Regions from separate parts of the Cytobacillus sp. MT66 genome, predicted to be linked through region 2. Evidence: riboswitches for the same ligand, from Rfam matches in the RefSeq annotation. Region 2 holds a riboswitch; each other region holds the start of a gene.
The links. A riboswitch is a leader RNA that binds a small molecule or an ion and turns the genes downstream of it on or off. The one in region 2 is predicted to bind glycine.
Positions count from the first base shown of each region.

Region 1: another riboswitch for glycine. It lies ahead of gcvT (glycine cleavage system aminomethyltransferase GcvT); the one in region 2 lies ahead of purU (formyltetrahydrofolate deformylase).
Region 3: another riboswitch for glycine. It lies ahead of AC1Q59_RS14035 (trimeric intracellular cation channel family protein); the one in region 2 lies ahead of purU (formyltetrahydrofolate deformylase).

Region 1 covers NZ_JBXAFB010000005.1:109,177-118,995, reverse strand. The annotation lists gene AC1Q59_RS10950 (quaternary amine ABC transporter ATP-binding protein) at 1-1,017, shown strand, start outside; gene AC1Q59_RS10945 (ABC transporter permease) at 1,017-1,865, shown strand; gene AC1Q59_RS10940 (glycine betaine ABC transporter substrate-binding protein) at 1,865-2,779, shown strand; partial or broken gene AC1Q59_RS10935 (response regulator transcription factor) at 2,830-2,991, opposite strand; gene AC1Q59_RS10930 (lipoate--protein ligase family protein) at 3,009-3,845, opposite strand; gene AC1Q59_RS10925 (rhodanese-like domain-containing protein) at 4,031-4,411, shown strand; gene gcvPB (aminomethyl-transferring glycine dehydrogenase subunit GcvPB) at 4,583-6,043, opposite strand; gene gcvPA (aminomethyl-transferring glycine dehydrogenase subunit GcvPA) at 6,036-7,382, opposite strand; gene gcvT (glycine cleavage system aminomethyltransferase GcvT) at 7,400-8,503, opposite strand; glycine riboswitch at 8,609-8,684, opposite strand; glycine riboswitch at 8,688-8,782, opposite strand; gene AC1Q59_RS10905 (DEAD/DEAH box helicase) at 9,070-9,819, shown strand, end outside.
Region 2 covers NZ_JBXAFB010000004.1:219,547-229,365, reverse strand. The annotation lists gene AC1Q59_RS09525 (FMN-binding glutamate synthase family protein) at 1-903, opposite strand, end outside; gene AC1Q59_RS09520 (YqjF family protein) at 1,034-1,780, shown strand; gene AC1Q59_RS09515 (FbpB family small basic protein) at 1,835-2,005, opposite strand; gene purU (formyltetrahydrofolate deformylase) at 2,041-2,910, opposite strand; glycine riboswitch at 3,087-3,167, opposite strand; glycine riboswitch at 3,170-3,271, opposite strand; partial or broken gene AC1Q59_RS09505 (hypothetical protein) at 3,241-3,309, shown strand; gene asnB (asparagine synthase (glutamine-hydrolyzing)) at 3,386-5,233, opposite strand; gene glnA (type I glutamate--ammonia ligase) at 5,287-6,624, opposite strand; gene dapF (diaminopimelate epimerase) at 6,640-7,497, opposite strand; gene AC1Q59_RS09485 (LL-diaminopimelate aminotransferase) at 7,513-8,754, opposite strand; gene gltB (glutamate synthase large subunit) at 8,756-9,819, opposite strand, start outside.
Region 3 covers NZ_JBXAFB010000007.1:49,148-58,966, reverse strand. The annotation lists gene AC1Q59_RS14060 (alpha/beta hydrolase family protein) at 1-986, shown strand, start outside; gene AC1Q59_RS14055 (VOC family protein) at 1,080-1,475, opposite strand; gene AC1Q59_RS14050 (DinB family protein) at 1,500-1,961, opposite strand; gene AC1Q59_RS14045 (molybdopterin oxidoreductase family protein) at 2,028-4,514, opposite strand; gene AC1Q59_RS14040 (hypothetical protein) at 4,517-4,939, opposite strand; glycine riboswitch at 5,089-5,186, shown strand; glycine riboswitch at 5,187-5,275, shown strand; gene AC1Q59_RS14035 (trimeric intracellular cation channel family protein) at 5,324-5,935, shown strand; gene AC1Q59_RS14030 (transporter substrate-binding domain-containing protein) at 6,208-7,038, shown strand; gene AC1Q59_RS14025 (amino acid ABC transporter permease) at 7,110-7,772, shown strand; gene AC1Q59_RS14020 (amino acid ABC transporter ATP-binding protein) at 7,769-8,491, shown strand; gene AC1Q59_RS14015 (M20 metallopeptidase family protein) at 8,505-9,722, shown strand; gene AC1Q59_RS14010 (DUF378 domain-containing protein) at 9,788-9,819, opposite strand, start outside.

The DNA of each region.
Region 1 (9,819 bases), on a different contig from region 2:
ATTGATCCGACGGCCGGTGAGATTTTGATTGATGGCAAGGATATTACCAAGATGAAAAAGGACGAACTAAGAGACATTCGGCGAAAAAAAATCAGCATGGTATTTCAAAAGTTCGCTTTGTTTCCGCACCGAACTGTCCTTGAAAACACCGAATATGGTCTTGAAATTCAAGGGATTCAAAAGGACAAAAGAAAAGAAAGTGGGATAAAGGCTCTTAAATTAGTTGGACTTGAGGGGTATGAAAACCAGTATCCAAACCAGCTTTCAGGCGGTATGCAGCAGCGTGTAGGACTGGCCAGGGCACTTGCAACCGATACGGATATCCTGCTTATGGACGAGGCTTTCAGCGCGCTTGACCCGCTGATCAGAAAGGATATGCAGGACGAGCTTTTAGAGCTGCAAAATTCAATGGAAAAAACAATAATTTTCATAACGCACGATCTAGATGAAGCACTTCGGATCGGCGACCGCATTGCTCTTATGAAGGATGGTGAAATCGTCCAGATTGGCACCCCTGAAGAAATTCTTATGAACCCTTCTAATCAATATGTTGAGAGATTTGTAGAGGATGTAGATTTATCGAAGGTGCTCACTGCTGGCCATGTCATGAAACGGGCTGAAACTGTTCAAGTTGACAAAGGACCTCGCGTTGCTTTGCAGCTGATGAAAAAGCTTGGCATATCAAGCATATATGTGGTGGATAAAAAACAGACCCTGCTTGGAGCGATTCATGCCGAGGACGCCAAAGAAGCAGTCGAAGCAGGAAAAGGTCTCCATGACATTATTGATCCCAATGTGCAGAAAGTGACAAGCGATACTTTATTAACAGATCTATTCGATCAAGTATCAACCGCTTCTTTACCGGTTGCTGCTGTTGATGAAAATAGCCGCCTTCTTGGCATCCTTGTCAGAGGAGCAGTCATTGGGGCTTTAGCCGGAAATAATGAAACAATAAATGACATTGACCAAGCAAGAGCAGAAGCGGCTGCCAGTCAGCTCAAAGGGGGGAATCAATAATGGAAGGCATAATCCCAAAACTGCCGGTTTCCAAATGGGTTGATTTGTTTGTCGATTGGCTGACAGTTACATTTGCCGCAGCTTTTGATGGTGTCTCTAATGGGCTTGAGACAATTGTTGAAGGCATTGTCACTGGATTAGGATATATTCCATTTTATATATTTATTATTCTATTAGGACTCGTTGCATGGAAGCTATCTTCTAAAGGAATCGCCCTGTTTACCGTGATTGGTCTGCTTTTAATAGAAAACTTGGGATATTGGGAGCCAATGCTAGAAACGCTCGCACTGGTTCTATCAGCGGTCTTCCTGTCCGTTATTATTGGTGTCCCAGTGGGAATTTGGGCTTCACAAAACAGAACTGTCAAGCAAATAGTCACACCTGTTTTGGATTTCATGCAGACGATGCCTGCATTCGTCTACTTAATACCTGCTATCTTTTTCTTTAATATAGGTATCGTTCCTGGAGTTGTGGCATCTGTCATTTTTGCCGTGCCGCCTACCATCAGGCTGACCATTCTCGGAATTCACCAGGTGCCGGCAGATATTATCGAAGCGACAGAGAGCTTTGGGTCAACAACAGGCCAGCGCCTTATAAAAGTTCAGCTGCCTCTTGCTATGCCAACCATTATGGCTGGCATAAACCAAAGCATCATGCTCGCCTTATCAATGGTAGTTATTGCTTCCATGGTTGGAGCGCCTGGACTTGGTGCCGACGTCTACCGTGCGGTAACTCAAATTCAAATTGGTAAAGGTTTTGAGGCTGGTCTTGCGATCGTGGTAATTGCCATTGTCCTTGACCGGATTACCCAAAATATAGGAGTTAAAAAACAAGGGGGAAATATGTAATGAAGAAAAAATGGATGTCTGCCCTTATCGTGCCTGTTCTAGCATTAGGACTTGCCGCGTGTGGTTCAGACGAAGCAAGCAGCGAAAAATCAAAAACAGACGATAATGGGACAGCCCAAAGCTCTGTCGGCGAAAGTGTCGACTATAAAATCATTGGCATCGATCCAGGAGCTGGCATTATGAAGGCTACAGCCTCTGCTATTGAAGAGTATGAGCTTAATGACTGGGAATTAGTGGAGGGTTCTGGTGCAGCAATGACGGCTGCATTAAAAAAGGCCTATGATAAAGAAGAGCCTATCATCATAACTGGCTGGACTCCGCACTGGATGTTCTCCAAATTTGATCTTAAATATTTAGATGATCCAAAGGGTGTCTATGGTGAAGAAGAAAACATTAATACCATTACCCGTTTAGGGCTTTCAGAAGATCAGCCAAATGCCTATAAATTCCTTGACCAATTCAATTGGACCGCCGATGATATGGGTTCTGTGATGGTTAGTATTACGGATGGCGAAGATCCAGAAGCTGCCGCTAGAGCATGGGTTGACGAAAATTCAGACAAGGTAGCCCAATGGACAGAAGGCGTTGAAGAAGTGGACGGCGATGAAATTAATATTGGCTATGTGGCATGGGATAGTGAAATAGCCAGCACCAATATCATTGCACAAGTGCTTACCGACCTAGGCTATAAGGTTAAATTAAGCCAGCTTGAAGCAGGTCCGCTATGGGCTGGAGTTGCTGATGGAAGCCTTGACGCAAGCGTTGCTGCATGGCTGCCTGTTACACATGCTGATTATGCTGCCAAATTCGAAGGCAAATTCGATGACCTTGGCGACAACATGAAAGGCACAAAAATTGGTTTGGTTGTCCCAAAATACATGGACATTGATTCCATTGAAGACTTAAAAGAATAATAAGATACGAAAAAAAGCGGCGTAATGCCGCTTTTTTTGCTACTCTCCCCTTATATCCACCCTTTTTCCTCTGCAGTGCTTATGGCTTCAATGCGATTTTTCACATGAAGCTTGCTTATAATTTCAGACATGTAGTTTCTTACCGTGCCTTGTGATAGAAATAAAGATGCAGATATTTCTTTGGCTGTTTTGCCATTGGCAAGCATGCGAAGAATCTCCCGCTGCCCAGTTATCTTTTGAAGTTCCATTCGTCGTTTTCGTAGCGTTCTTTTGCAATTTTGTTGACGTATTCAAGTTCTTCTGCTGTAAGTTCGTATGGCTGCAATTCGATGTTAAGGCCGTCTTCAAAGCCTTTTTTAAAAGCCACTTTTGCCTGTTCAAGAGTAACTGGATTATTGGTTAATTCATTGATCGCCACTGCTTTATTTTTAAAGGCCCTTTGCATCCGTTCCTTTACGCGATCATTCGGATATTTAAATAGACTGAAAAGCTTGTCCTCCTCAAGATCGAGCAAGATGGCTCCATGCTGCAGAATCACTCCTTTTTGCCGTGTCTGTGCACTTCCTGCCACTTTTCTGCCTTCTACAACTAGCTCATACCAGCTTGGGGCATCAAAACAAACGGCAGATCTTGGGCTTTTCAGCGCCTCTCTCTCTTCAGCCGTCCGCGGCACCGCAAAATACGCTTCCAAGCCTAAATGTTGGAATCCTTTGAGAATCCCTTCAGAAATGACGCGGTATGCTTCTGTGACCGTTTCGGGCATCTCCGGATGGTCTTCAGAAACGATGACACTATATGTAAGTTCATGCTCATGGAGTACACCCCTGCCCCCGGTTGGCCGGCGGACAAAGCCTAGTCCATGCTTCTTAACAGCTTCCAAATCTATCTCCTTTTCAGCCTTCTGAAAGTATCCAATGGAGAGTGTTGCTGGATTCCATGTATAAAAACGGATAGTGGGAGGTATTTTTCCTTCACTGTTCCAATTAAGCAAGGCTTCATCCAAAGCCATATTAAATGAAGGGGAACCTGCCCCTGAATCAATAAAACGCCAAACTTCTTTTGCCATAATTTTAAAAACCTCTTTTTCCAATAGATTAATCCTGTGTTTAAGTCTACCAAAAATCAGCCAAATTTCAAAGGATTCTCATTTCAGGCTATCATGAAAAATTTGTCCGAATTCCTTTACTCATGCGGATGATGACTTATATAATAGAATTGGCTTAGTTAAGCGTGAAAGGAGAAAGACTAAAATTGAACACACTATATTTCCTGCTAATTATCTTAGGAGCCCTTGCTGTTTATTCTATTATCATGTGGCTGTATCAGAAAAGGATTGTCAAAACCTTAACTGAAGATCAATTCCGTGAAGGATACCGCAAAGCACAATTAATTGATGTCCGCGAACCAAATGAGTTCGAAGCAGGACATATCCTTGGGGCGCGCAATATCCCGCTTTCGCAGATGAAAATGCGGCTAACTGAGCTTCGCCCGGACAAGCCAGTCTACTTATATTGTCAAAGCGGTATGAGAAGCGGAAGGGCTGCACAATTTCTGCATCGTAAAGGCTACAAAGACCTTTCTCAACTGCAGGGCGGCTTTAAAAAATGGTCAGGAAAAATCAAAAGGAAGTAAAATAGCAAGCGATATAAAAAGGCCTCTCATTTTGAGAGGTCTTTTTTTACTGCCAATTAATAGTTAGGTGCTGTGCACCCCTTATCCTGATAGTAAAAAAACGGGACAATGGTTTAACCCACTGACCCGTTTGCATAGCTGGAGAAAACAGGACAAAGGACCTCTGTCCACTTATTGTTTTTGGTAGCGCAGGACTGGCTTGCGTGCTGCCAGAGTTTCGTCAAGACGTTTGATTACTGTGTTGTGTGGAGCTTCTTGAACGATTTCTGGATTTTCTTCTGCTTCTTTAGCAATTTGCAGCATGGCATCGCAGAATGCATCCAGTGTTTCTTTTGATTCTGTTTCAGTAGGTTCGATCATGATACACTCTTCCACATTAAGCGGGAAGTAGATGGTTGGCGGATGGTAGCCAAAGTCTAACAGGCGCTTTGCAATATCGAGCGTACGCACACCAAGTTTCTTTTGGCGTTTTCCGCTTAATACGAACTCGTGCTTACAATGTCTGTCAAATGGAAGATCGTAGGCATCCTGCAGTCTTCTCATCATGTAGTTTGCATTTAATACAGCATATTCTGTAACAGCCTTCAAGCCATCAGGACCCATTGAGCGGATATACGTATACGCACGGACATTGATGCCGAAGTTTCCATAATAAGGCTTCACACGGCCGATTGATTGCGGACGATCATAATCAAATACATAGCTGTCGCCTTGCTTAGTCAACACTGGTTTTGGCAGGAACGGCACTAGATCAGATTTTACGCCAACTGGTCCAGAACCAGGTCCGCCTCCGCCGTGCGGTCCAGTGAAGGTTTTATGAAGATTGAGGTGAACGACGTCAAATCCCATATCTCCAGGACGAGCTTTAGACATAACGGCATTTAGGTTTGCTCCATCATAGTAAACCTTTCCGCCTGCACCATGAATAATCTCTGTCATTTCTAGAATCTCTTCTTCAAAAAGACCAAGCGTGTTTGGATTTGTCAGCATAAGGGCAGCAGTGTCTTCGCCCACTACACGTCTTAAATCTTCCAAGTCTACTAGACCTTTTTCATTCGATTTAACCGTAATTGTTTCAAATCCAGCAACAGATGCTGAAGCAGGATTTGTACCGTGAGCAGAGTCTGGAACGATGACTTTTGTACGCTTAAGGTCGCCGTTTGCTTCATGGTAAGCGCGAATCATCATTAATCCTGTCCATTCGCCGTGTGCCCCTGCAGCCGGCTGAAGTGTCACCTGATCCATACCAGTGATTTCCTTCAAATGCTCTTGAAGATCATATAGAAGCTCCATTGCCCCTTGGACAGAGCTTTCATCCTGTAATGGGTGCACATGGGCAAATCCAGGGAATCTTGCCACATTCTCATTAATTTTTGGATTGTATTTCATTGTACAGGAACCTAATGGATAGAAGCCTGAATCCACACCATGGTTTCTGTTGGAAAGAGCTGTATAATGACGCATAATATCAAGTTCAGCTACTTCAGGAAGGTCTGCGTCCTCTTCCCGTAAATATCCTGCTGGGATCAGTTCATTAAGATCCGTTTCCGGAACATCCATTTCCGGGAGGCTATAACCGATGCGTCCAGGTTTGCTTATTTCAAAAATGAGTGCCTGATCGTCCTTATGCATGGTACTCCCCCATTTCTTTAACAAATGTATCGATTTCTTCTTTTGTTCTTAGCTCTGTTACAGCTACAAGCATATGGTTCTGCAAATCTGAAAAATCGCGTCCTAAGTCATAGCCGCCAATGATGCCTTTATTAAGAAGCTGTTGATTAACTTCCTTAACAGGCGCATTTAGTTTAACAACGAATTCGTTAAAGGATGGACCTTCGAAAGCAATTTCAAAGCCGTTTTGCTTGAATTGATTCTTTGCATAATTGGCCTTTTGAATATTGCTTGCTGCCATTTCCTTCACGCCTTTTTTGCCAAGAGCTGTCATGGCTACAGATGCAGCTAATGCATTAAGTGCTTGGTTTGAACAGATGTTGGATGTCGCTTTATCGCGGCGGATATGCTGTTCACGCGCTTGCAATGTCAATACAAATCCGCGGCGTCCTTCTTCATCAACCGTTTGTCCGACAAGACGTCCAGGAACTTTTCTTAAAAGCTTGTTAGTTACAGCAAAATAACCGCAGTGCGGGCCGCCGAATGCTGTTGGAATACCAAAAACTTGCGCATCGCCGACAACGATGTCAGCCCCAAATTTTCCAGGAGGAGTCAATGCACCAAGTGATAGCGGATTGCTGGAAACCACAAACATAGATTTATGTGCATGGATGATTTCTTCTAATTCCTTTAATGGTTCAATTCTTCCAAAGAAGTTTGGATATTGAACAATAACTGCAGCAATATCGTCGCCAATTAAATCCTTAAGGGCATCAATATCAGTTACCCCATCCTTATGAGGAACTTCAACAACCTCAATGTACTGTCCTTTTGCATATGTTTTTACAACTTCCTTGGACTCAGGGTGGACAGCACTGGATAAAAGAATCTTTTTCCGGCGTGTTTGCCCTGCACTTAGCATAGCAGCTTCAGCCAAAGCAGTTCCGCCATCATACATGGAAGAGTTAGCTACATCCATACCGGTTAATTCACAAATCATTGTCTGGAATTCAAAGATTGCCTGAAGCTCCCCTTGGGAAATTTCTGGCTGGTATGGTGTATAGGCTGTATAAAATTCAGAACGGGATAAAACATGGTCAACAATCACTGGCATGTAGTGATCGTAAACACCAGCGCCTAAGAAGGAAGTATTGCTTCTTAGATCAGCGTTTTTTTGCGCCATTTGAGTAAGCTCTTTTAACAGGGCTGTCTCTGTTGCTGCAGGCTTGATGTTATATTCCCCTTTGAATCTGACGCTTTCAGGAATATCACTGAATAGTTCATCGATTGAATTGACACCGATTGTGGCAAGCATTTCTTTTGTATCTGCTTCTGTCATCGGTAAATAGCGATGTTTCATGAGTTTTTGTCCCCCTCTTACTTAGATCTTTTATAAAAAGGCGTTGCTGCTGTAACTGCTTTAAGCCGTTTGCCGCGGACCTCTACTTCAACTTCTGTTCCAAGCTCTGTGTAATCTGATTTTAACAGGGCTAAACCGATATTTTTCTTTAAAGTTGGCGACTGGGTGCCTGTTGTCACTTCACCTATCAGCTCTTCTCCTTTATAAACCGGATAGCCATGGCGCGGAATTCCGCGGTCAATCATTTCAATGCCAACAAGTTTTCTTGCAGGGCCATTTTCTTTTTGCTGTAAAAGGGCTTCTTTTCCAATAAAATCTGCCTCTTTTTTCACTTTAACAGCAAATCCAATACCTGCTTCAAGCGGTGATATTTCCGGTGAAAGCTCCTGGCCATAAAGGACAAGATTTGCTTCAAAGCGCAAGGTATCACGTGCTCCTAAGCCTGCTGGAATCACACCTTCGTCCTGTCCCGCTTCTAATATATCCTTCCAAATGGAAACGACATCATTCGCATCACAGTATACTTCGAAGCCATCTTCACCTGTATAGCCTGTTCGGGAAACAAGAGCCTTTTTGCCATTCAGATCAACATCCTGCTGAAATTTAAAAAATCCGATTTCTGCAAGGTTCGTATCACCTGCAAGTTTTTGAAGCACCTTTTCAGCCAATGGTCCTTGAAGGGCAACCTGTGCAGTTTCATCAGAAAGATTTTTGATTTCAACATCGCCTTCTAAATGGTCTTCAAGCCACTTATAGTCTTTTTCGATATTGGATGCATTAACAACCAGCAAATAATGATTCTCAGCTAATTGATAGACAAGCAAATCGTCAACAGTCCCGCCATTTTCATAGCACATTGCTGTATACTGGGCACCTGAAACCTTTAATTTTGAGATGTCATTTGTCATCATCTTTTGCAGGTAGGAAAGGCTGTCTGGACCTTTCACTTCAATTTCTCCCATATGGGATACATCGAACAATCCCGCTCTAGTACGTACGGCTTCATGTTCTTCTTTAATGCTTGAAAACTGTACAGGCAGATCCCAGCCTCCGAAGTCAATTGTCTTTGCGCCATATTCCTTATAAACATCAAATAATGGTGTGCGTTTTAACTGTGACATTTACTCGTCCCCCTTTTTATTCCTGAATAAAAGTTTTGAAATTCACCTTTATAATGCTGAATCAAACAAAAAAGGACAGAGAACCCCCTCATGAATTGAGAAGATCTCTGTCCTTGCACCTGAAAGTTTAACCGTAAACGGCTTTCCCCGTGGGTGGCCCAATAGCGGGCACTCTCCAGAGCTACGTCCAATAAGGGTTCTTTTGCCTGAGAGATTCACAAACCTTAAGTTTGCTTGCTCCTTCGGCGCCACATATGCAGTCTCTCCCCTTATTATCATCCGCATTTATAAATTTTTCCAAGTTGGTTCATACTAAACAAAAATGACGTTAAAATTGCTCCAATTATTCATATTGCGAATTGCTTTAGATCCGTTGTTAAACCAAGGTGAAAATATAAACAGTACACATTTCAAATAAAACGGTATTGGCAAATTTCAAAACTTTCAAAGCTACAATTATCCTACCATTATAAATGTATTTCGGCAATGGTTAATCTACTATAAAAAAACGTTAAATATAACCTTAAATTTTTGCAACCAGTTACACATTTAAAGGGGCTGTTCTTATGACGGTGCAAATAAATTTCGATTCTTCCTGGCAGGAGGAGTTTCTCACAAGAATTAGCGATGACGGGCCATGGGCCCCCTGGGAGCTGTTTAAATTAGCAGTAGAGGTTGAAACCCATACAACCATTCCTGAATTTGAGGGACTGCAGGCTCCAAAGCACCTGTCCGGCTTGACACCTTTGCCGCATCAGCTTGAAGTGGCCAAGCAGGTCGTAGAAAATATGAATGGAAAAGCCATCCTTGCCGATGAGGTTGGTCTTGGCAAAACGATTGAAGCAGGCTTGATTTTAAAGGAATATATGATTCGCGGGCTTGTAAAAAAGGTATTAATTTTAGTGCCTGCATCACTTGTTACACAATGGGCAATCGAATTAAATTCCAAGTTCTTTATCCCGGCTGTTACCCAAAGAAAAAGCTATGTGTGGGAAAGCTGTGACGTTGTCGTATCTTCGATTGATACTGCCAAGCGGGAACCGCATAGGGAAATCATTTATAAGCAGGATTATGATTTGGTCATAATTGATGAGGCTCATAAACTAAAAAATAACAAAACCAAAAACTACGAGTTTGTACAAAATTTAAAAAAGAAATTCTGTCTCCTATTGACTGCAACCCCGATTCAGAACAGGGTAAGCGAGATCTTTAACCTTGTTTCTTTATTAAAACCTGGCCATTTAGGAACAGAATCAGCTTTTTATGAGAAATATAAAAAAGATTCCCGGTCTTTAGATGATGATGAACATTTAAAG
Region 2 (9,819 bases):
CCCCCCATCGATAGCGATATAATCAATTCCCATTTCAAGGACATGGTCAATATCTTCTTCAATTTTTCCGCCTGCCCCGATTTTTACACCGATCGGTACACCGCCCGTTAAATCTCGGAGCTGAACAACCAGTTCACGCAATTCCTTAAGAGTCTGGTTTTCGAAAAAATTATCATAAATCACAGCTGTTTCATTTTCTTTCAGACCCATAACTTCACGAGCGCGGCCGGTGAGATTTTCAGGAGAAATTCTTCCTCCAATTCCAAACAAAGCTCCTTGCCCCAGCTTAACCTCAATCATATTTGCCCGCCTAAACAATTCCTCTTCCTTTGACCATTCCGTCTTGGAAAATTGTAAAATATATTTACCTGCTATATTCAGCTCTTCCTGCATCACGCCGCCCTCTCCCGAGTTAATAGCCGTCCCCGCAAGGCTAGCAGCCTGGGCCAGGGCCAGCCTCGCTTCTTCACTGAGTGCGATTCCATAGGCCATCCCGCTAATCATGATGGGGATTTCGATCTCCATAGGCTTTTTGGCTTTTGGCCCTATCGTTACGGAAATATCCACTTCTTCCTCGCTATCTACTGGAAATGGACTTGTCTGCGCAGGGATAAAAGTAATGGGATCCAAATGCGGCCATTTTCGTCCGGAGCCAAGCGGCCGATGCAGTACGTCACCTGTTTCCGAGCGCAGGCTGTTTTCCAACAAATCTGCTACCCCAATATGCCGTATCCCCGGGAGCAGCTCAGAAATATTTTCATCATAGGAATCTGACATCGCTATTTTTCCATATTTCCTTACCATTAGCTTTGCAATTAGACGCCAGCCCAAAAGGATAGCAAAGAACAGAACAAACATAATTGTTACCAATATAAAAGTCATATAATAAAAGAAGATTTCCATATTTTCCTCTGCTCCAATATAGGGATCATATCCTCATTGTTGCCAAAAATTTACTTTAATACCAAAAAGGGAATAAAATTGTTCTACGCCTGCAAACTAATTATGAAAAATAATTCGGAAGGTGCTGCTATTGAAGATCTTGCAGGATATCGCTCATCGCCCTTGGCCCCTGCCATCAAGCCTCTGGAACATGCAGCAAAAATGGAGAAATCTATTATTTTGCCATTGGCCAATTTCTCCAGACATACTTAGACCGTTTATTCCTTCGTCATTGCAGCTTGACACTTTTAATCAATGGGCTTGGATCGGAATCATTGTGTTTAAAATGGAAGGAATCTATTTGCGGGGAATGCCAATCATATCTGTTGTTCCTGGGTTTGCCGAAATTAATGTGCGGACATATGTTCAATATAATGGAAAGCCAGGGATTTTCTTTTTATCGCTTGATGTAGGAGACTGGGCATCATTACATATCGCCAAAAGATGGTATCACCTGCCCTATCAGGCTTCAGACGTCATCTTCCGAACGGAAAGTCCATTGCATTATTGCCAAAGCAAGCGAAGAAGGGAACAGTCCATTCCAGCTGAGTTTAAAGTGAAATATGCACCTAATTCAGATATATTTATTCCGAAGCAAGGAACCATTGATCACTTTCTTACTGAGCGCTACTGTCTTTACAGCACAGATCTGCAAGGGAATCTCTATAGCGGGGAAATACATCATCAAGCCTGGCCGCTCCAGCATGCGGAGGCAGAAATAAGCAGCAGCACACTTTTATCCCCTTTTGGGATTAGCATTACTGATGTATTGCCCCTTTTCCATTTCTCCAAAGGTGTCAATACACTATTCTGGAATATTAAGAAACTTTCAACTTAACCATATTTTTTTGGACAAGAAAAAACCCCTTACCAAACGGCAAGGGGACATCTGTTATCCATTTATAGCTCTGGCATTTCCAAAGCGAGGAGTCCTCTTTTTTTTGGTTATGTCATGTTTTTCATCAAGCCGTTTCTCAATCATTTCCAGCTGATCACGATCTCTCAGAAGCTCTTCTTTATTCTGTTTAATTAAGTCAGTTAATGTTAATCTTTTTCTTTTCATTGTTAGCTCTCCCTTGTTGTCAATTCTGATAAGTTTTATTCAAACACAATTGTCTTATTTCCATGGACAAGAACACGGTCATCCACATGCCAGGACACTGCTTCTGCAAGAACACTTCTTTCCACATGTCTGCCGGCAACTTTTAAATCTTCAGCCGTATAGCGGTGGTTGACGCGCAAAACATCCTGCTGAATAATTGGGCCTTCATCAAGGTCATTTGTTACATAGTGAGCGGTCGCTCCAATTAGCTTTACCCCCCGGTTAAATGCTCTTACATATGGGTTGGCGCCAACAAAGGCAGGTAAAAAGGAATGGTGAATATTGATAATCCGATTCTCATATTGGGCAATAAAACTAGGCGACAGTATTTGCATATACCTTGCCAAAACAATAAAGTCGACCTTCCCATCCATTAACTCTATTGCCCTCTGTTCAGCCTCTTCCTTCGTATCATGGGTTAATGGAATATGATAATACGGGAGTCCGTAGCTTTCAACCTCATCCGAAAGATTGGGATGATTACTGATTACCATTGGAATATCGACCGGAAGCTCCTTGGATTTCCATCTCCATATCAGCTCAAGAAGGCAATGATCCATTTTTGAAACAAGAATGGCCATTCTTTTTCTCTTTTTCGTACTGCTTAATTTCCAATCCATCGAATAAATCTCTGCAATTTCATGCAGATCCTGTTCAAGCTGGTCATATGATTGATCGAAATCCTCAAGGAAAAATTCAATTCTCAAAAAGAATCTGCCTGCAAACGGATCGGTTGTATGCTGATCAAAATGAACAATGTTTGCTTTATGTTCTACTAAAAAGTTTGAAATAATGGATATCAATCCAGCCTTTTCAGGACAGGAAATTAGTAATACAGCTCTATTTTTTTTATCATTTAATACCATACACATACCACCATTCTTCGAAATATTCATGAATAGCGTTCCCATCAGCAGCCGCAAGAATGCCTTCTGCTGTCATCTGCATGCGGCCTTTGGAAATAATAAATTGAAAAGCAGCAGATACGGCAACGTTTCTCCAATAAAAAAAAGGACAGAAAAGGATAATAATTATTACCCTTTCTCTGTCCTTTTACCTGAGAGTTTAAACCCACCTAAATGGGTCCCCGTTGGTGTCGTATCAGATACGATCTCTCCAGAGACGCGTCCTGTTGTGGTTCCTCTACCTGAGAGATTTGTTCCATGGGTCTTTTCAGGAACTTGCTCCTTCGGTGGCTACTGTTTTGCACTCTCCCACAACCGTCAACCGCCCATATTGAATTTTCATTAAATTTAGAATACTAGTTAATCGGCAAAATGTCAACCTAAAAACCAAAGTTTGTGTTAAAATTCACAAATTGTTCATTATTCAGGGGGCTTTCTAATCGATTATATTAATGTTGTAGTGTTTAAGCCATATATTTATTTGCACCAGATGGGCAATTAACTGAGGACCTGTCATGAGCTGGCCAAACCATGGCACTTTGAAGGATGACCCGTCAGAATCCAGTATCTCTTCTGCCTTTTGTTTTGAAACCAGTTCAAGAATGGGGTTGCTTTTATCGTTTAGAACATTTTTTAGCATCTTCTTTACGGCAATTAAATATTCGGGGTTATGTGTTTTTGGATATGGACTTTTCTTGCGGTATAAAACATCATGCGGTAATATGCCTTCCATGGCTTTGCGCAGTACTCCTTTTTCGCGTCCATTGAGCATTTTCATCTCCCATGGAATATTCCACACATATTCAACCAGTCGATGATCTGCAAATGGAACACGAACTTCTAAGCTTGCTCCCATACTCATTCGGTCCTTTCGCTCCAGCAATGTGGACATGAACCAGATCATATTTAAATAAAACATTTCCCGACGGCGTTTTTCTAAAGTCCCTTCCCCTATTAAATGCGGTACCTCAGCTAATGTATCCATGTACCGCCCGCTGACATATCCTTTTAAATCAAGCTTTTTCTGCCAATGCGGCAAAAGCAGCTGATTTCTTTCTTCTTCAGACTTCATCCAAGGGAAAGAATTTGCTTGCAGGAGTTCTTTCCGGTAAAACCAGGGGTATCCGCCGAAAATTTCATCTGCACATTCCCCAGATAAAGCTACTGTATAGTTTTGTTTAATTTGCTCAGAAAACCATAATAATGACGAATCAACATCAGCCATCCCCGGTAAATCCCGCGCCTTAACGGCATCCTCCAAGCGTACCGCGAGAAGAGCATTATCCATATACTCAAAGTGATGCTGCACCTGTAAAAATTCAGCAACCTTTTTAATCCACGGCCCATCTGCATCAGGCTGGAATAAGCTAGTTTTAAAAAATACATCATTTTGCTTGTAATCAATGGAATACGTATGCAGGATCTCTTTTCCTTTTTCCTTGAAGTCATTGGCAGCAATGGCACTAATGGCGCTTGAGTCTATGCCCCCTGAAAGAAACGTGCACACAGGAACATCTGCCGCTGTCTGTCTAATGACAGCATCTTTTACGAGGTATTTTACCTGTTCAATGGTCTCTTCAAGTGTATACAGGTGTGTTTTACTTTCAACATTCCAGTACCTTCTGATTTTCAATCCATTTCGGTCATACCTCAATATATGTGCCGGACGCAGCTCCTTAAGCCCTCTAAAAACACCGTGGCCTGGTGTCCGGGAAGGTCCCAGCCCAAAGACTTCCTGCAGCCCTTCCCGATCAATTTCGGCCAATACATCTGGATGTTCCAAGATCGCCTTAATTTCCGAACCAAACAAGAGCGATGACCCATGCTCCTTGAAAAATAATGGTTTGACACCAAGGCGGTCTCTAGCCATAAAAAGACTTTCATGCTGATGATTCCATATGGCAAAGGCAAAAATCCCATTTAAGTGTTCCACACACTTCTCATCCCATTCGATAAAGGATTTTAATAAAACCTCTGTATCTGAATGAGATTGAAATGAATGTCCTTTGCTTGCTAATTCCAGGCGTATTTCTTCTGTATTATATAACTCGCCATTATATACAATGGTATAGACTTGCCCATCCGTCGACCTTGTCATTGGCTGGGCACCTCCAGCGGGGTCGACAACAATTAGTCTCGTATGCCCCAGCAGAGCATGCCGGGCACTAAATACATTTGCTGCATCTGGACCCCGCTTTGCCAGCGTTTGCGCCATCCTTTTAACCACAGGTACTTGCTGATGTAAATCTTGATGCCAGTCAATCCAGCCTGTAATACCGCACACGTAACATCACTCTTTCATTGGGAATTTTCCTCTGGCTTTAAGAGTCTAATATTTTAATAAAGGGTCATATACTGTTCCCTTTCCCATGGATGTACTTGGGTTCTGAAGACATCCCACTCAATTTCTTTCGCCTCAACAAAGCGATTTAGGATGTGTCCTCCTAATGCTTTTGTGATGACCTCATCGGTCTTTAAGTTTTCTATGGCATGAGCTAATGTGGACGGCAGGTCGTAAATACCATTTTCAAGCCGTTCTTTTTTTGCCATTTCGTAAATATTTCGATCAATTGGCTCTGGAGGGGTTAACTTATTTTTGATTCCGTCTAAACCTGCAGCAAGCTGAACAGCCATTGCTAAATAGGGATTCGCTGACGGATCGACACTTCGCACTTCAATCCTGGTGCTTAAGCCTCTAGATGCGGGGATTCGGATAAGCGGACTTCTATTGCTGGCAGACCATGCAATATAACAGGGTGCCTCATAGCCCGGAACTAAACGTTTGTAGGAATTTACTGTTGGATTTGTTATTGCGGTAAAATTAGGGACATGTGCTAGGATTCCCGCCATAAAATATCTTGCTGTATCGCTGAGCTGCAAATCACTGTTTTGATCAAAAAAGGCATTTTCTCCGCCTTTGAACAAGGACAAGTTACAATGCATGCCTGAGCCGTTTACGCCAAATAACGGCTTAGCCATAAAGGTTGCGTGCAGTCCATGCTTGCGGGCAATGGTTTTTACAACAAGCTTAAATGTTTGAATATCATCACACGCTTTCAAAACATTTTGATATTTAAAGTCAATTTCGTGCTGTCCTGGAGCAACCTCGTGATGTGACGCTTCAATATCAAAGCCCATTTCTTCAAGTTCTAGTACAATATCCCGGCGGCAATTTTCGCCAAGATCAGTGGGGGCTAAATCAAAATACCCGCCATTATCATTTAATTCCAGAGTCGGCTGGCCGCTTTCATTCAGCTTAAAAAGGAAAAACTCTGGTTCTGGCCCAACATTAAAGTCAGTAAATCCCAGATCATTCATTTCTTTTAGCACCCTTTTTAGGTTATTGCGCGGATCTCCTTCAAACGGTGACCCATCAGGATGATGGATATCGCAAATAAGACGGGCAACCTTCCCCTTTTCAGCCGTCCAGGGGAAAATGACAAATGTATCTAAGTCAGGAAACAAATACATATCCGATTCATCGATACGGACAAATCCCTCGATGGAGGAGCCATCGAACATCATTTTATTATTCAGTGCCTTTTCCAGCTGGCTCACTGGGATTTCAACATTTTTAATAGCTCCAAAAAGGTCAGTAAATTGCAGGCGGATAAACCGTACATTATGCTCCTTTACTAATTCAAAGATACTCTCTCTCGTATAAGACTTTTTCATAATAACTCCCCCTAATCATTTTTTGTTTAAGATAAAATCCCCATTACATATATAAGCTGCTTCGCCTCTTTTCCAAACACGGTTGTTTTTATCCCATGTTACCGTCAAATCTCCCCCTGGAAGATGAACAGTGATAGGAGCATGTTTGTCAATCAGGTTATTTAACGTTGAAGCCACCACGGCAGCACATGCTCCCGACCCGCAAGCCATGGTAATTCCTGAGCCTCTTTCCCACACACGGTATTCAATTTCCCGGCGGTTTTTCACATGAACGATTCCGACATTAACCCTATCCGGAAATAAATCAGCGTGTTCAATTACTGGGCCAATTTTCTCTAAAGGCACCCCTTTAATGTCATCTGTGAACAGGATGGCGTGCGGGTTGCCCATTGAAACACAAGTCAGATGATAGCTTTCACCTCCTATCGTTAAGGCCTCATTGATGGATGTGGAACTAGGATCACCCAGCATCGGGATTTCCCCCTTTAAAAGCTTTGGCTCTCCCATATCAACGGTCACAAACCGGACCTCACGCGTCCCATTTCCCTCAACCATAACGGTTGCGTTACCTGCCAGTGTTTCAATGTCAAAGGCAGATAAATCAGTGTACATATGATCAGATAAATATTTAGCGACACAGCGTAAACCATTGCCGCAAGTTTTTCCTTCTGACCCATCCGCATTAAAGATTCTCATTTTAAAATCAGCTGACTTAGAGGGACAAATGAGAATAATCCCATCCGAACCAATCCCGAAATTTTTATCTGAGATTTGCTTAGAAAGCTCCGAGAAGTCAATGTCCTCCATCGGTTCTTCTAATAAGTTGAAGAAAATATAGTTATTGCCTAGACCTTGCATTTTTGTGAATTGCATCTTATTCATCTCCATTTAAAAAATAAAGTCTGTTCTGCTGAGTCTAGCTTTCACCTCCTCCATAATCTGCTTTTCCTCTTCGATCCCATCAGCCTCAAAGGTAACGGAAAATCGGACATAGCGTCCTGTCTCATCCCATGGCACAGTAGATATCAAATGTTCCAGGATTAAGAATTGGCTGAATTCCTCTGCTGAGGTAAAGCCTGGGCCGTCTTTGACACCAATTGGGGCCTTTGTATATAAGAAGAAAGATCCTTTCGGTTTTACTGCATCAAAGCCGCATTCCGATAATGTCTGTGCCAGCATTTCATGCCGTCTTGCATACTTTTCTGCTGTCTGTTGAGTTATTTCTGGGTGAGACAGGGCAAATGCCGCGGCCTTTTGAATAGCCATAAACTGCCCTGAATCATTGTTGTCTTTAACTGTTGCAAACGCCTTGACCAGCTTTTCATTCCCTGCAATAAATCCAATCCTCCATCCAGTCATATTGAAGGATTTTGACAGAGAATGAAGCTCTATGCCAACCTCCTTTGCTCCCGGAATTGATAGAAAGCTAAGAGGCTTTTCGCCATCAAAAACTAAAGCAGCATAAGCAGCATCATGAACGACTAATAATCTATTTTTCTTCGCAAACCTGACTGTCTTCTCGAAGAACTCTCTGTTTGCAACAGCCCCAGTGGGGTTATTTGGATAATTTAAATAGAGCAGTTTGGCTTTTCCAAGAACTTCAGCACTCAATGAATCAAGGTCTGGCAGAAAGCCATTTTCCTCTAAAAGTGGCAAATCAATAATTTCTCCGCCAAAATACTTCGTATGTGTAGCCAAAACTGGATAACAAGGAGCTGGCATCAAGGTGACATCTCCAGGGTTAATAAAAGCGGCCGGCAGCATAGCCAAAGCTGTTTTCGACCCAATCACATGATTGATTTCTGTTTCCGGATTAAGACCGCTTACCCCGAATACCTCTTTCATATATGACGCCGCAGCATGGTTAAATTCAGCTATCCCATTGTCAGCATAAAAGCGATTTTCCTTTTTTCTAGCTTCTTCTGCCAGCTTTTCTACAACGCTCCTTGCCGCCATTTCATCCGGTTCCCCTACTCCAAGGTCAATTAATCTTACATTCGGGTTCTTTTTTACTGCCGCCCTCTTTGCCCTTTTAATCTTTTCGAATTTATAAATTGCTTCTTTTAATCCAAACTCAGCCCCGCCAATCCGATCTGCAAACAGCTGTTGGATATAATCATTTTCTGCCATATTAACTAGATCCTTTCGTTAAAGAGTTTCCTAGACTTTGCTGCAAAATTCGCTGATATTCTTTCGGTATCACTTTGACCCATTTAGACAAGTTCTCATTCCAATGATTAAGGATATAGGCTGCACGGGTACTTTCTGTATAATCATAGTGATTTTGAATGAGCTCACTAATCTTTGAAATATCCCCCTCTTCAATGATTGGTTCGATTTCAATCAGCTCATGATTGCAATGCTTATAAAATTGCTTTAGGTCATCTGCAAATACATAAGCAACGCCGCCTGACATTCCTGCAGCAAAATTTCTGCCGACCGAACCAAGTACAACCACACATCCTCCAGTCATATACTCGCATCCATGGTCCCCTACTCCTTCAACAACAGCTTGGATTCCGCTGTTTCTTACACAGAAGCGTTCACCGGCAAGACCGCGAATATAAGCTTCACCCGAGGTTGCACCATAAAATGCCACATTGCCTATAATCGTATTTTCTTCAGGAATAAATATTGACTTTTTCGATGGAGAAACAATTACCTTGCCTCCAGATAGACCTTTCCCAACATAATCATTTGCGTCGCCCTCAAGGGTGAGTGTTACCCCTTTTGGCAAGAAAGAACCAAAACTTTGCCCCGCTGAACCATTAAATTGAAGATGAATGGTATCCTTGGGGAGCCCCTGACCGCCATATCTTTTTGAAATTTCACTGCCTAAGATGGTCCCCACTGTCCGATGAGTATTTTGAATGGAAAAGCTTGCGGTTACCTTTTGTCCGCTGTCAAGTGCCGGCATGCAAACCTCTAATAATTCTTTTCTATCAAAAGAGTTCTCAAGCCTATGTTCCTGCACCTTCCGATTGTACAAGCCTGTATTTTCGGAAATAGTAGGCTTATAAAGTATCTTTGATAAATCGAGGTATTTTGCTTTCCAGTGTGACTCCGCTTTTTCGCTGACTGTGAGCAAATCCGCCCGTCCTACCATCTCATTAATTGTTCTAAAACCTAACTGGGCCATGATTTCACGTACATCCTGGGCAATGAACCGCATGAACGTCTCAACATGCTCGGGCT
Region 3 (9,819 bases), on a different contig from region 2:
CTGCCATTATTTTTCCGCAGCATAAAGCACCTAAAGCTACAGGTGAATATAAAGTCACAACTGCTGCTTACACCTATATTGACAAAAGCCGCAGTGAGGAATTTACTGATACGGGGAAAAACAGATTTGTTAACGTAGAATTCTGGTATCCCAAACAGGCAGATGAATCATTTCCGCTTCTGGTGTTTTCACATGGAGCATACGGAATAAAGGCGAGCAATACCTCAGCTTATACAGAGCTTGCCAGCCACGGGTATGTAGTCGTTTCAATTGATCATCCCTATCACTCCTTTTATACTGCATCAGATGATGGAACAATGGCTTTGATCAATGCGGATTATAACCGTGAAATCAGCAATCTTAATAAAGAAGGCATTTACACGAAAGAAGAAATGTATGGTCTTATTCAAAAATGGATGAAGCTGCGAACAGATGATATGAATTTTGTCATCGATACGATACTTGAGAAAGCCAAGAGTGACAATACCCCCGTTTACAAGCTTATTAATACAGAGAAAATTGGTGTATTCGGGCACTCAATGGGCGGCGCAGCCAGTGTTTGGCTTGAAAGAGAACGTGATGATATAGGTGCGGTTGTAAATATTGATGCTCCTTTCTTTAGTGAGCTTGACTATAAGAAAGAGATGAATGATTTTGTGGCAAAAAGCGTGCCCTTTACAACCCCGCTTCTCAACATTTATTCTGACGATGTTTGGGATCAGCTCAACAGCAACTCTACTTATACAGCGAATAAACTCAATAATGAACCATTCAAAGATGCCTATACGGTCCATTTTAAAGGTGCAAAACATCTTAGCTTAACCGATTTGCCGCTCTTCTCCCCTATACTTGCAAACATTCTGCAAGGCGGAAAAGCCGACATTGACAAATATTATTGCATCGAGACTGAAAATAAGCTCATTCTTCAATTTTTCGACTATGAATTAAAGGGCATTGGGCCATTCACTCCCAAAGACACTTATTGAAGAATCAATGGCTGAAATATATAAATAAGCTTGTATATTTCAGCCTTTTCCTTAAAGCTGCCGGTTGGAGAAAAAACCTCCGAAAAGAACACCCTAAGGCTGATTCAAGGATAGATAATTTGAAACTTCTATGAGATTTTGATCAGGGTCTCTGAAATAGAGGGAAATGATGGGACCTAGTGCCCCAGTCCTCGTAACGGGCCCTTCCTCGATTTCTATATTTTCATTTCTAAGCTTCACGATGCAGTCTTCTATTGGCGTTTCTGTAATGAAGCATAAATCTGCAGATCCTGGTGTTGGAAATGCAGACTTTGGCTCAAATTCCTTTCCATACTCATGCAAATTGATTTTTTGCGTCCCGAATGTTAATGCCTTTCTTCCGCCGCCGAATTCTTCTACTTTCATATTTAGGACTCTAGCATAAAACAGGCAGGTTATTTCGATATTTTTCACTGTAAGAACGAGGTGATCCAATCGTGATATATTCAATTTCAAGCTCTCCTCATAACAATGTTATTCCGTCTCTCTTAAAAAAAAGATGTAATCGGTAGAAATACTTTTCTCGCCTAATTGATGGAGGATAGCGGACACATTTCCGCGGTGATAAGTCCCATGGTTGATAAGATGCCTCAAAATCTCCTCAATCTTGTTTTGAAATGGCTTGCCTTTCGAATTTTGATAGTAAACCATCCCCCCTTTAGTTCTAATTTCCATCAGCTGTTGAAAGTTTCTTTCGAAGCACTGAACGGCTATAAGTGGCGTCTCAAACTTAATCCCTTGGCTTATGTCATTAGTTCCCAGCATCCTCTGTATCCACAGCTGATCGACATTGTATATATGTTCAAAAACTGCTGAAAGAGACGGAAAAACGCTTTTTACATTTTTAATAAACACTTCGCTATCCAGATGGCTAATTTGTTTCAAAAGCCGGACATTCGCCCAGTGATGATACCGCAGTTCATTTTCAGGAATCATACCTAAAACCCCCAATTAATCGAGAAATATGAGAATAAATTATCTGGACTTTAAAAAGGAAAAGGCCTATCCTTTTTCAAGATCAAGCCGTGTATATGGAAGATTTGCTTGTTTAAACGATGGGAATTTTTCTATGCTCCGATATGGCATATACGGTGGTATTTCCACATTAACTCTTGATAGCGGCACCTCCACCACCTTGCCAATATCTGCTCTATAGGGTGGCATCATTCGATTGACTCTTGCCAGCTCTTCCAATGTTAATCGATTTTCATCCGCAACATGCAAAAGGGTGACGGATGAGCTGATTTGGTATCGCTTCCTAAGTGTTTCAATTCGGCAGGAAGCATGCTTAAAGGTCGGCTGCTTGGATAGAGGGTCTGTAAAATCAGCGGTTAGCTCATTGGCCGCTTCATTGTTTTCCCATGTACCGAAGTGAAACGGGACAAACACCACACCCTTTTTGATCGTATCCACAATTCTAGCAGGAACCTTAATGCTCCCTCTTGGTGAAGAAACCTTGACAACCTCTCCCGGAATCAGCCCCAAATTTTGAGCATCTTCAATATTTATTTCTGCATACCCTTGAGGAGCGACCATTTGAAGATAGGGTGATCTCCCGGTTTTCGTCCTGCTATGCCAATGCCACACAAGACGGCCTGTCGTTAACCAAAACGGAAATTCCCCGCTAGGGTGCTCCGCCGGCGGAACATAGTGGGTAGCATACATGATGGCCCTGCCATTGGCGTGAAGATCTTCAAACTCTTCCCTTGTCCTTGGCCTTCCTGTAAATAGCACTTTCCCATAACTTTGCGCATCATCTGGGGTTGTATGAAATTTTAAATCCGTATACAACCTTGGGGTTCCCAGAGGATGCTCCTCATTGACGGGCCATCTGAGGCCATTGTATTTCATTAATTTTTCGTAGGTAATGCCGGACATATCACTCGGTCTCCCTTTAGAGACCCGTTTCCACTCTTCAAAACATTGTTCTGGAGTATTATATGAAATCAGCGGGTTGCCTTCCTTATCCCTGAAGTCCATTCGCTTTGCGAACTCAAGCAGGATTTCAAAGTCAGACAGAACTCCATTTGGCGGGTCCACAGCCTTGGTTAACAGATTAATCGTCCTGTCCGTATTTTCCATTGTCCCTTCTTTTTCTCCCCAAATAGCGACAGGCAGCACGAGATCGGCCACTTCTGTCGTCTCGGTCAAGAATGCATCCTGTACAACTACAAAGGTTTTCTCAAAGGCCTTCTTTGCACGCTTTCGATTAGGAAGGGAAACCATGGGATTCGTATTAATATTCCAAAAGAGCCCTATCTTTTCCTGCTCCATTAAATAAATAATTTCCTCAATGCCCTTCTCTGGCCCTACTTCGAGCTGCTTCTCTTCCACATTCCACAAATGGGCGATTTCTTCAATATGTTTAGGATTATCTGGGTTCCGGTTTCCTGGGTAGGTACCTACCCCTCCTACCGTTCGATTGGAAGAAGAACTTGGCTGGCCAGCCATATGGAAGGGACCGCTTCCCGGTTTGCCTATAAGCCCTCTCATCAAATGCAAATTGTTAATCGCCACACACGAACTTGTAGCGTCAACACTTTGGTAGGCACCTTGAAGAGTGGTACATACTAGAGAAGGTGTCCTTCCAAGCACTTCAGCTGCCCTCTTGATCTGTTCCACCGGCACCCCTGTTACCTGAGAAGTAAGCTCAGGCGTCCATAGCTCAACTGATCTTTTCACCTCATCAAAATGAATTGTATAATTTTGCATAAATTCGTGGTCAAGAGAGCCATTTCTTATCACAAGGTGAATAATTCCATTTAACAAAGCTAAATTGGTACCGGGATTTAACTGTAAAAATAAATCTGCCTCCTTTGCGGTCAAAGTTTTCCTTACATCTACAACAATCATGAACGGATAGCCGGTCTCACGTTTTCGCTTCATGATTCTTTCAAACAGGACTGTTCCAGTTTCGGCTGGGTTATGTCCAAAGAGCATTAGCGTATCGGTCAAATCGACATCTTCCATGGAAGCAGGAACGCCATCAGCACCGAAGGACTGAAGAAGAGCCCATTCAGTTGTAGCCGTACACAGTCTAGTATTGGCATCTAATAGATGAGAGCCGATTCCTGCTCTCCCGATCTTCGCAATCGTGTAATAGGTTTCAATCGTGGACTGGCCGGTGGAATAAATCGCCACCCCATTCCCCCCGTGGCGCTCTAAGGCCTCCTTTGTTTTTTGAACTAGCACGTTAAGTGCCTCTTCCCATGAGGCTGGCTCAAGCGTACCGTCTTTGCGGATTAATGGCGTAAGCAGCCGATCTGGACTGTTATTCGCGTACCATTGATTTTCTCCTTTTGGGCCTAATCTTCCTCTATTAATAGGGTGTTCGGCATTTCCCTTAATCCCTACAATTTTATTATTCTTAACAGCTATATAGCATCCGCAGCCGATAGAACAAATATTGCAGGTGCTATAGGCCCATTTATCAACTTCCCCTTGGGAATACACATTCATATCCACTCTGGATTCATTGTTCCATGACATATTTACGCATCATTCCTTTCCTTGCCCCTGAATAATGGAGGGATAATATATCGGGTTTCATACTTTCCAAAAATGCTCTGAACGTCCGGAACCATACTTGTTAACTCTTCCTTTAAAGACTGATAAAGCTGCCTTCTTCTGACTATTTCTTGCAGTTGGGGGCTATCCATCCACCTAGCTGCCCGAACCCAGCTGCGTATTAAAGGGTCAGCCGCTTCATCATCTCGATATAGAATGGAAAGATATTGTTTAAGATCTTCTTTATTCTGATCTTCTTTTTCAAGGAGATGGCTGATATGCTTGACTGTCCAGTCCATCTCCAGCAGGAGGGGAGTTAGTCTAAATCCGATAGGGTTTTTGCTGGCAGGAGATTCTTCTGTGAGGACCTTTAAAATCTGTGTTATACGTGCTATATGCTGATTCATGATGTTTTCACCGCCTTATTAAGGATAAAAGCGCCATTTCTCAACATATATATGTCCATAATTAGGGAAAATACCGTATTCGTCATTTGGTTATTGACAAACCAAGCAGTCGTCCTCTACTGTATAAATATCAAAAAAAATACTTGCGAAAGACTGCTGTGGGAGAGACCGTGTGTATAGACGGCGCCGAAGGGGAAAATCTTTTAAAAAAGATGAATCTCTCAGGCAAAAGGACCACAATGGGACGCATCTCTGGAGAGCGCTTCAAGCCACCCAAGGGGTAGACCTTCCAACAATAGGTTATAAACTCTCAGGTACAAGGACAGAGGAGACATACAGGTTTCTCTGTCCTTTGTTATGGACTTATTGATTGGAGGGTTTATTATGGTTTGGGATGTATTGAACGTGATTGGGACCATTGCCTTTGCGATAAGCGGAGCCATTACTGCGATGAAAGTAAAGTATGATATCATCGGTATTTATATTCTAGGATTAATTACTGCCTTTGGCGGAGGGGCTATTAGGAACCTGCTGACTGGGATTCCAATTAGCCAATTATGGCAGCAGACTACTCTATTTATTATTGCGCTTATTACCATTACGATTGTATTTCTTTTACCAGACGATGCCGTTCATCGATTGAATGAATGGAATCTTTTTGACGCTATCGGACTCTCTGCCTTTTCTGTTCAAGGCGGGCTGCAAGCACATATGATGAATCTGCCACTACTGGCTACTATGTTTTCTGCTGCAATTACCGGAGCAGGAGGAGGCATTATTCGCGATGTATTGGCTAACCAGAAACCAATGGTATTTCGCAAGGATATATATATTTTTTGGGGAATAATTGCTGGATTTATCATCGGTATGGGATGGGCAGAGGATAGCTATCTATTATATGCTATTTTTGTTATGATCTTAATCTTACGTGTTGCTTCACATCGGTTTGGCTGGTGCTTGCCGGCTAGAAAGATTAATAAATTACAAGGGAACTAGATACCTGCAGTTGCACTCCAGTTTGGTCTTTGTATCTAAAACATCAAAAGAATGAATAAAGCTGCATGATTTACTTTAGTGCAGCTTTTTTAATACGCTGTTTTACATATCCCCCACATCGTCCCCATTTATTATTTTCCAATATTTTAAAAATGCTAACTTTCATAAAATCATCTTGCTTTTCCATTATTATTTTAATAGAATAGTTATATCAAAATACTTTACTATGCTAAATAAATAAAGCACTAAAGCTATATTAGGGGGATTCAGCCTTGAAAAAAGCATTATCATTACTATTTATTGCTGCACTTGCTTTAATGGTTGCGGCTTGCGGCACACAGCCTAACCTGCCTGACACATCGAAAAACACACAGAAAAAAAATTCATCTGCCAGTAATACACTTGCTGAAATTAAAGAAAAAGGTGAAATTACCATTGGTTTAGATGATACACTTCCGCCAATGGAATACCGTAATGAAAAAAATGAGTTAGTCGGTTTTGATATTGATTTTGCTAATGCACTTTCAAAGGAACTTGGGGTGAAAGTCAAATTCGTCCCATCCGCATGGGATGGAATTATTCCCGGCTTAGATGCGAAACGTTTTGACATCATTCTCTCTTCCATGAATGTAACGGATGAAAGAAAGAAAAAAGTCGATTTCGTGGAATACTTTGGCGTTGGACAAGTGTTAACTGTTAAAGCCGGCAATCCTTTAAATATTAAAACAATTGATGACTTAAAAGGAAAAAATGTGGGTGTCCAATTGGGCTCAACCGGTGAAACAGCAGTAAAATCCATTGACGGGATTAAAGAAGTAAAAAAATATGATTTGACTACAGATGTATTTAATGACATGGGACTTGGGCGTGTAGATGCTGGAGTTGTTGGCGAAATGATTGGCCGATATTATATGACGACAAAACCCGGGGTATTTGAAGTAGCAGGCGAGGCATTCAATGTTCAGCCTATGGGAATTGCCGTTCGAAAAGGTGATACCGAGCTTAGGGAATCCTTGCAAGAGGCTGTCGAAACGCTTGAAAGTAATGGAACATTAAGTGACATCAGCCAAAAATGGTTTGGTTCAGATATTACAAAACAATAATACAGACAGATATAGGATAAATCGTTGATCCGATTTATCCGTTTTTACTTTTAAAAGGAGAGGTTTAAACAATGAGCGAATTTTTGTCCTTTACGGCAACCTATTTGCCTTACCTTTTACAAGGGGCATTAGTCACAATTGAAATCGCCGTAATTAGTGTGATTTTTGGAAGTATCATAGGAATCTTTGTCGGACTTGGCCGGGTTTCATCGAACCCCCTTCTATCACAGCTGAGCCGCTTTTATATTTGGGTCATTCGCGGCACTCCCCTATTACTGCAATTATTTGTAATTCACTTTGCTATTCCATCTGTATTCAGTTCCCTAACGTTGCCGCCGTTTGTATCAGCCTGCATTGCATTATCACTTAATGCTGCTGCTTATATTGCGGAAATTGCAAGGGGAGCGATACAGTCCATTGATAAAGGACAAATGGAAGCAGCCAGATCACTTGGATTAAGTTCAAGCCAAGCCATGAGACGTGTCATCATTCCTCAGGCGTTCCGCCGAATGCTGCCGCCTCTAGGAAATGAATTTATAGCTTTAATAAAAGAGTCCTCCCTCGTATCAACCATTGCTTTATATGATTTGCTTCGGACAGGTCAACAAATCATCAGCAGCACGTATTTATATATGGAAGTTTTTCTATTGGTTGGTTTAATCTACTTATTCTTAACGACTATTATGTCTTATATTGTAGGGAAAATTGAGAAAAAAGTTGGTGCTTACGAATGATTTCATGTAAAAATATCGTAAAGAAATTTAATAATTTAGAAGTTTTAAAGGGCATAGATTTAGATGTTGCTCCTGGTGAAGTCGTAGTTATTATTGGACCCAGCGGCTCAGGTAAAAGCACGTTTCTGCGCTGCATGAATCATTTAGAAACAGCTGATCTCGGTACAATCACGATTAATGGTAGAATAGTAGAGTCAAAAGAATCTTCATTAAATAAACTTCGCCAAGAAATCGGCATGGTTTTTCAGCAATTTAATTTATTCCCCCATATGACTGTGTTGGAAAATATTAACGAAGCACCTGTTTTATTGAAAAAAATGACTAAAGATCAGGCAAAGAAAAAAGGTCTGGAGCTTCTAAAAAAAGTAGGACTGGAAGAAAAGGCGCACGAGTATCCTAACCGTTTATCCGGCGGACAAAAGCAGCGGGTGGCGATTGCCAGGGCGTTAGCTATGGAGCCAAAAATTATGCTGTTCGATGAGCCTACCTCTGCTCTTGACCCTGAATTGGTTGGAGAAGTACTCAATGTTATGAAACAACTAGCTAAGGAAGGAATGACCATGGTCATTGTTACACACGAAATGGGGTTTGCCAAAGAAGTGGCCGATCGCGTTATCTTTATGGATGGAGGCTTTATTATTGAGCAAGGGCCACCCAAAACAATCTTCGAAGCACCCCAGCATGAAAGAACAAAAGAATTTTTAGGACATTTAAAATAGGAGAAGATCCGCTATGAATAATGTATTTAATAAAGAACTTGCCGCAATACTTGATGAAAAAATAGATCTGCTGTTTCCAAAGCTAATAGAAATCCGCAGAGAGCTTCATATGAATCCCGAGCTTAGCAGTCAGGAATTTGAAACAACCAAACGCATAAATGGCTGGTTAAAAGAATTTGGAATTGCTCAAATCCCAGCCAATTTAATAACAGGAACCGCTGGTGAAGTAACTGGAAAAGGACAGGGACCAACGATTGCTTTACGGGCTGATATAGATGCACTGCCAATTCAAGAAGCATCTACCCTCCCATTCCGTTCTAAAATAGATGGGGTCAGTCATATGTGCGGCCATGATGTCCACACAACGATTACTTTAGGAGCAGGAATCATCTTACAAGAACTAAGTGATAGGCTGCCTGGGAATGTCCGCCTTTTATTCCAACCGGCAGAAGAAACTGAAGGCGGAGCCGTTTCTATGATTGAACAGGGGTTATTAGAAGGAGTCCAATCAATTATCGGTCTGCATAACTCGCCTGATATTCCTACGGGAACAATGGGGATAAAAGAGGGATCCTTCATGGCCAGCTGTGATGATTTTATCCTTACCATAAAGGGAAAAGGCGGACATGCTGCTTTGCCGGAAAACACAATTGATCCAATTATGATCGGCAGTGCCGTTGTCAGCCAGCTCCAAACAATTGTGAGCCGCACCGTATCTGCCAAGGAATCTGCCGTTGTCAGCATCGGCTCCTTCCAAGCAGGAGCCACCAATAACGTCATCCCTGATAAGGCAATTTTGAAAGGAACCGTCAGAACTTCTAATGAAGAAGTCAGACAAAAAATCTACCAGGTATTCAAAAAGATGGTTACCAATACAGTAACAGGGTTCGGCGGAGAGGTTGAAATTGATTATCAATTTTTAATTCCAGCCGTTGTCAATGATGCAAGAATCACAGAAATCGTTCGCTCTGCAGCTGTATCCATTGTGGGAGAGGAAAATACGATTCTCTCGGATTCAACGATGGGCGGAGATGACTTTTCCTACTACCAAAAGAAAGTACCGGGATGCTATGTATGGCTAGGCTCAGGAAATGAAGAAAAAGGAATCATCCACGGCTTGCACCACCCTGAATTTATGGTCGATGAAGAAGCCATTAAAATCGGTATAAAATGGATGGTTCAATCTGCCTTTCATTTATTACAGGAGCACAGAGACTTAACAAAGAACTAATAATAAACTGCGCAAAAATGAAAAGAAGCTTCCAACTTATATGGTTGTTAGCTTCTTATTTCTTTTTATTCGTCTTCTCTTTTTTTGAAATCAGCTA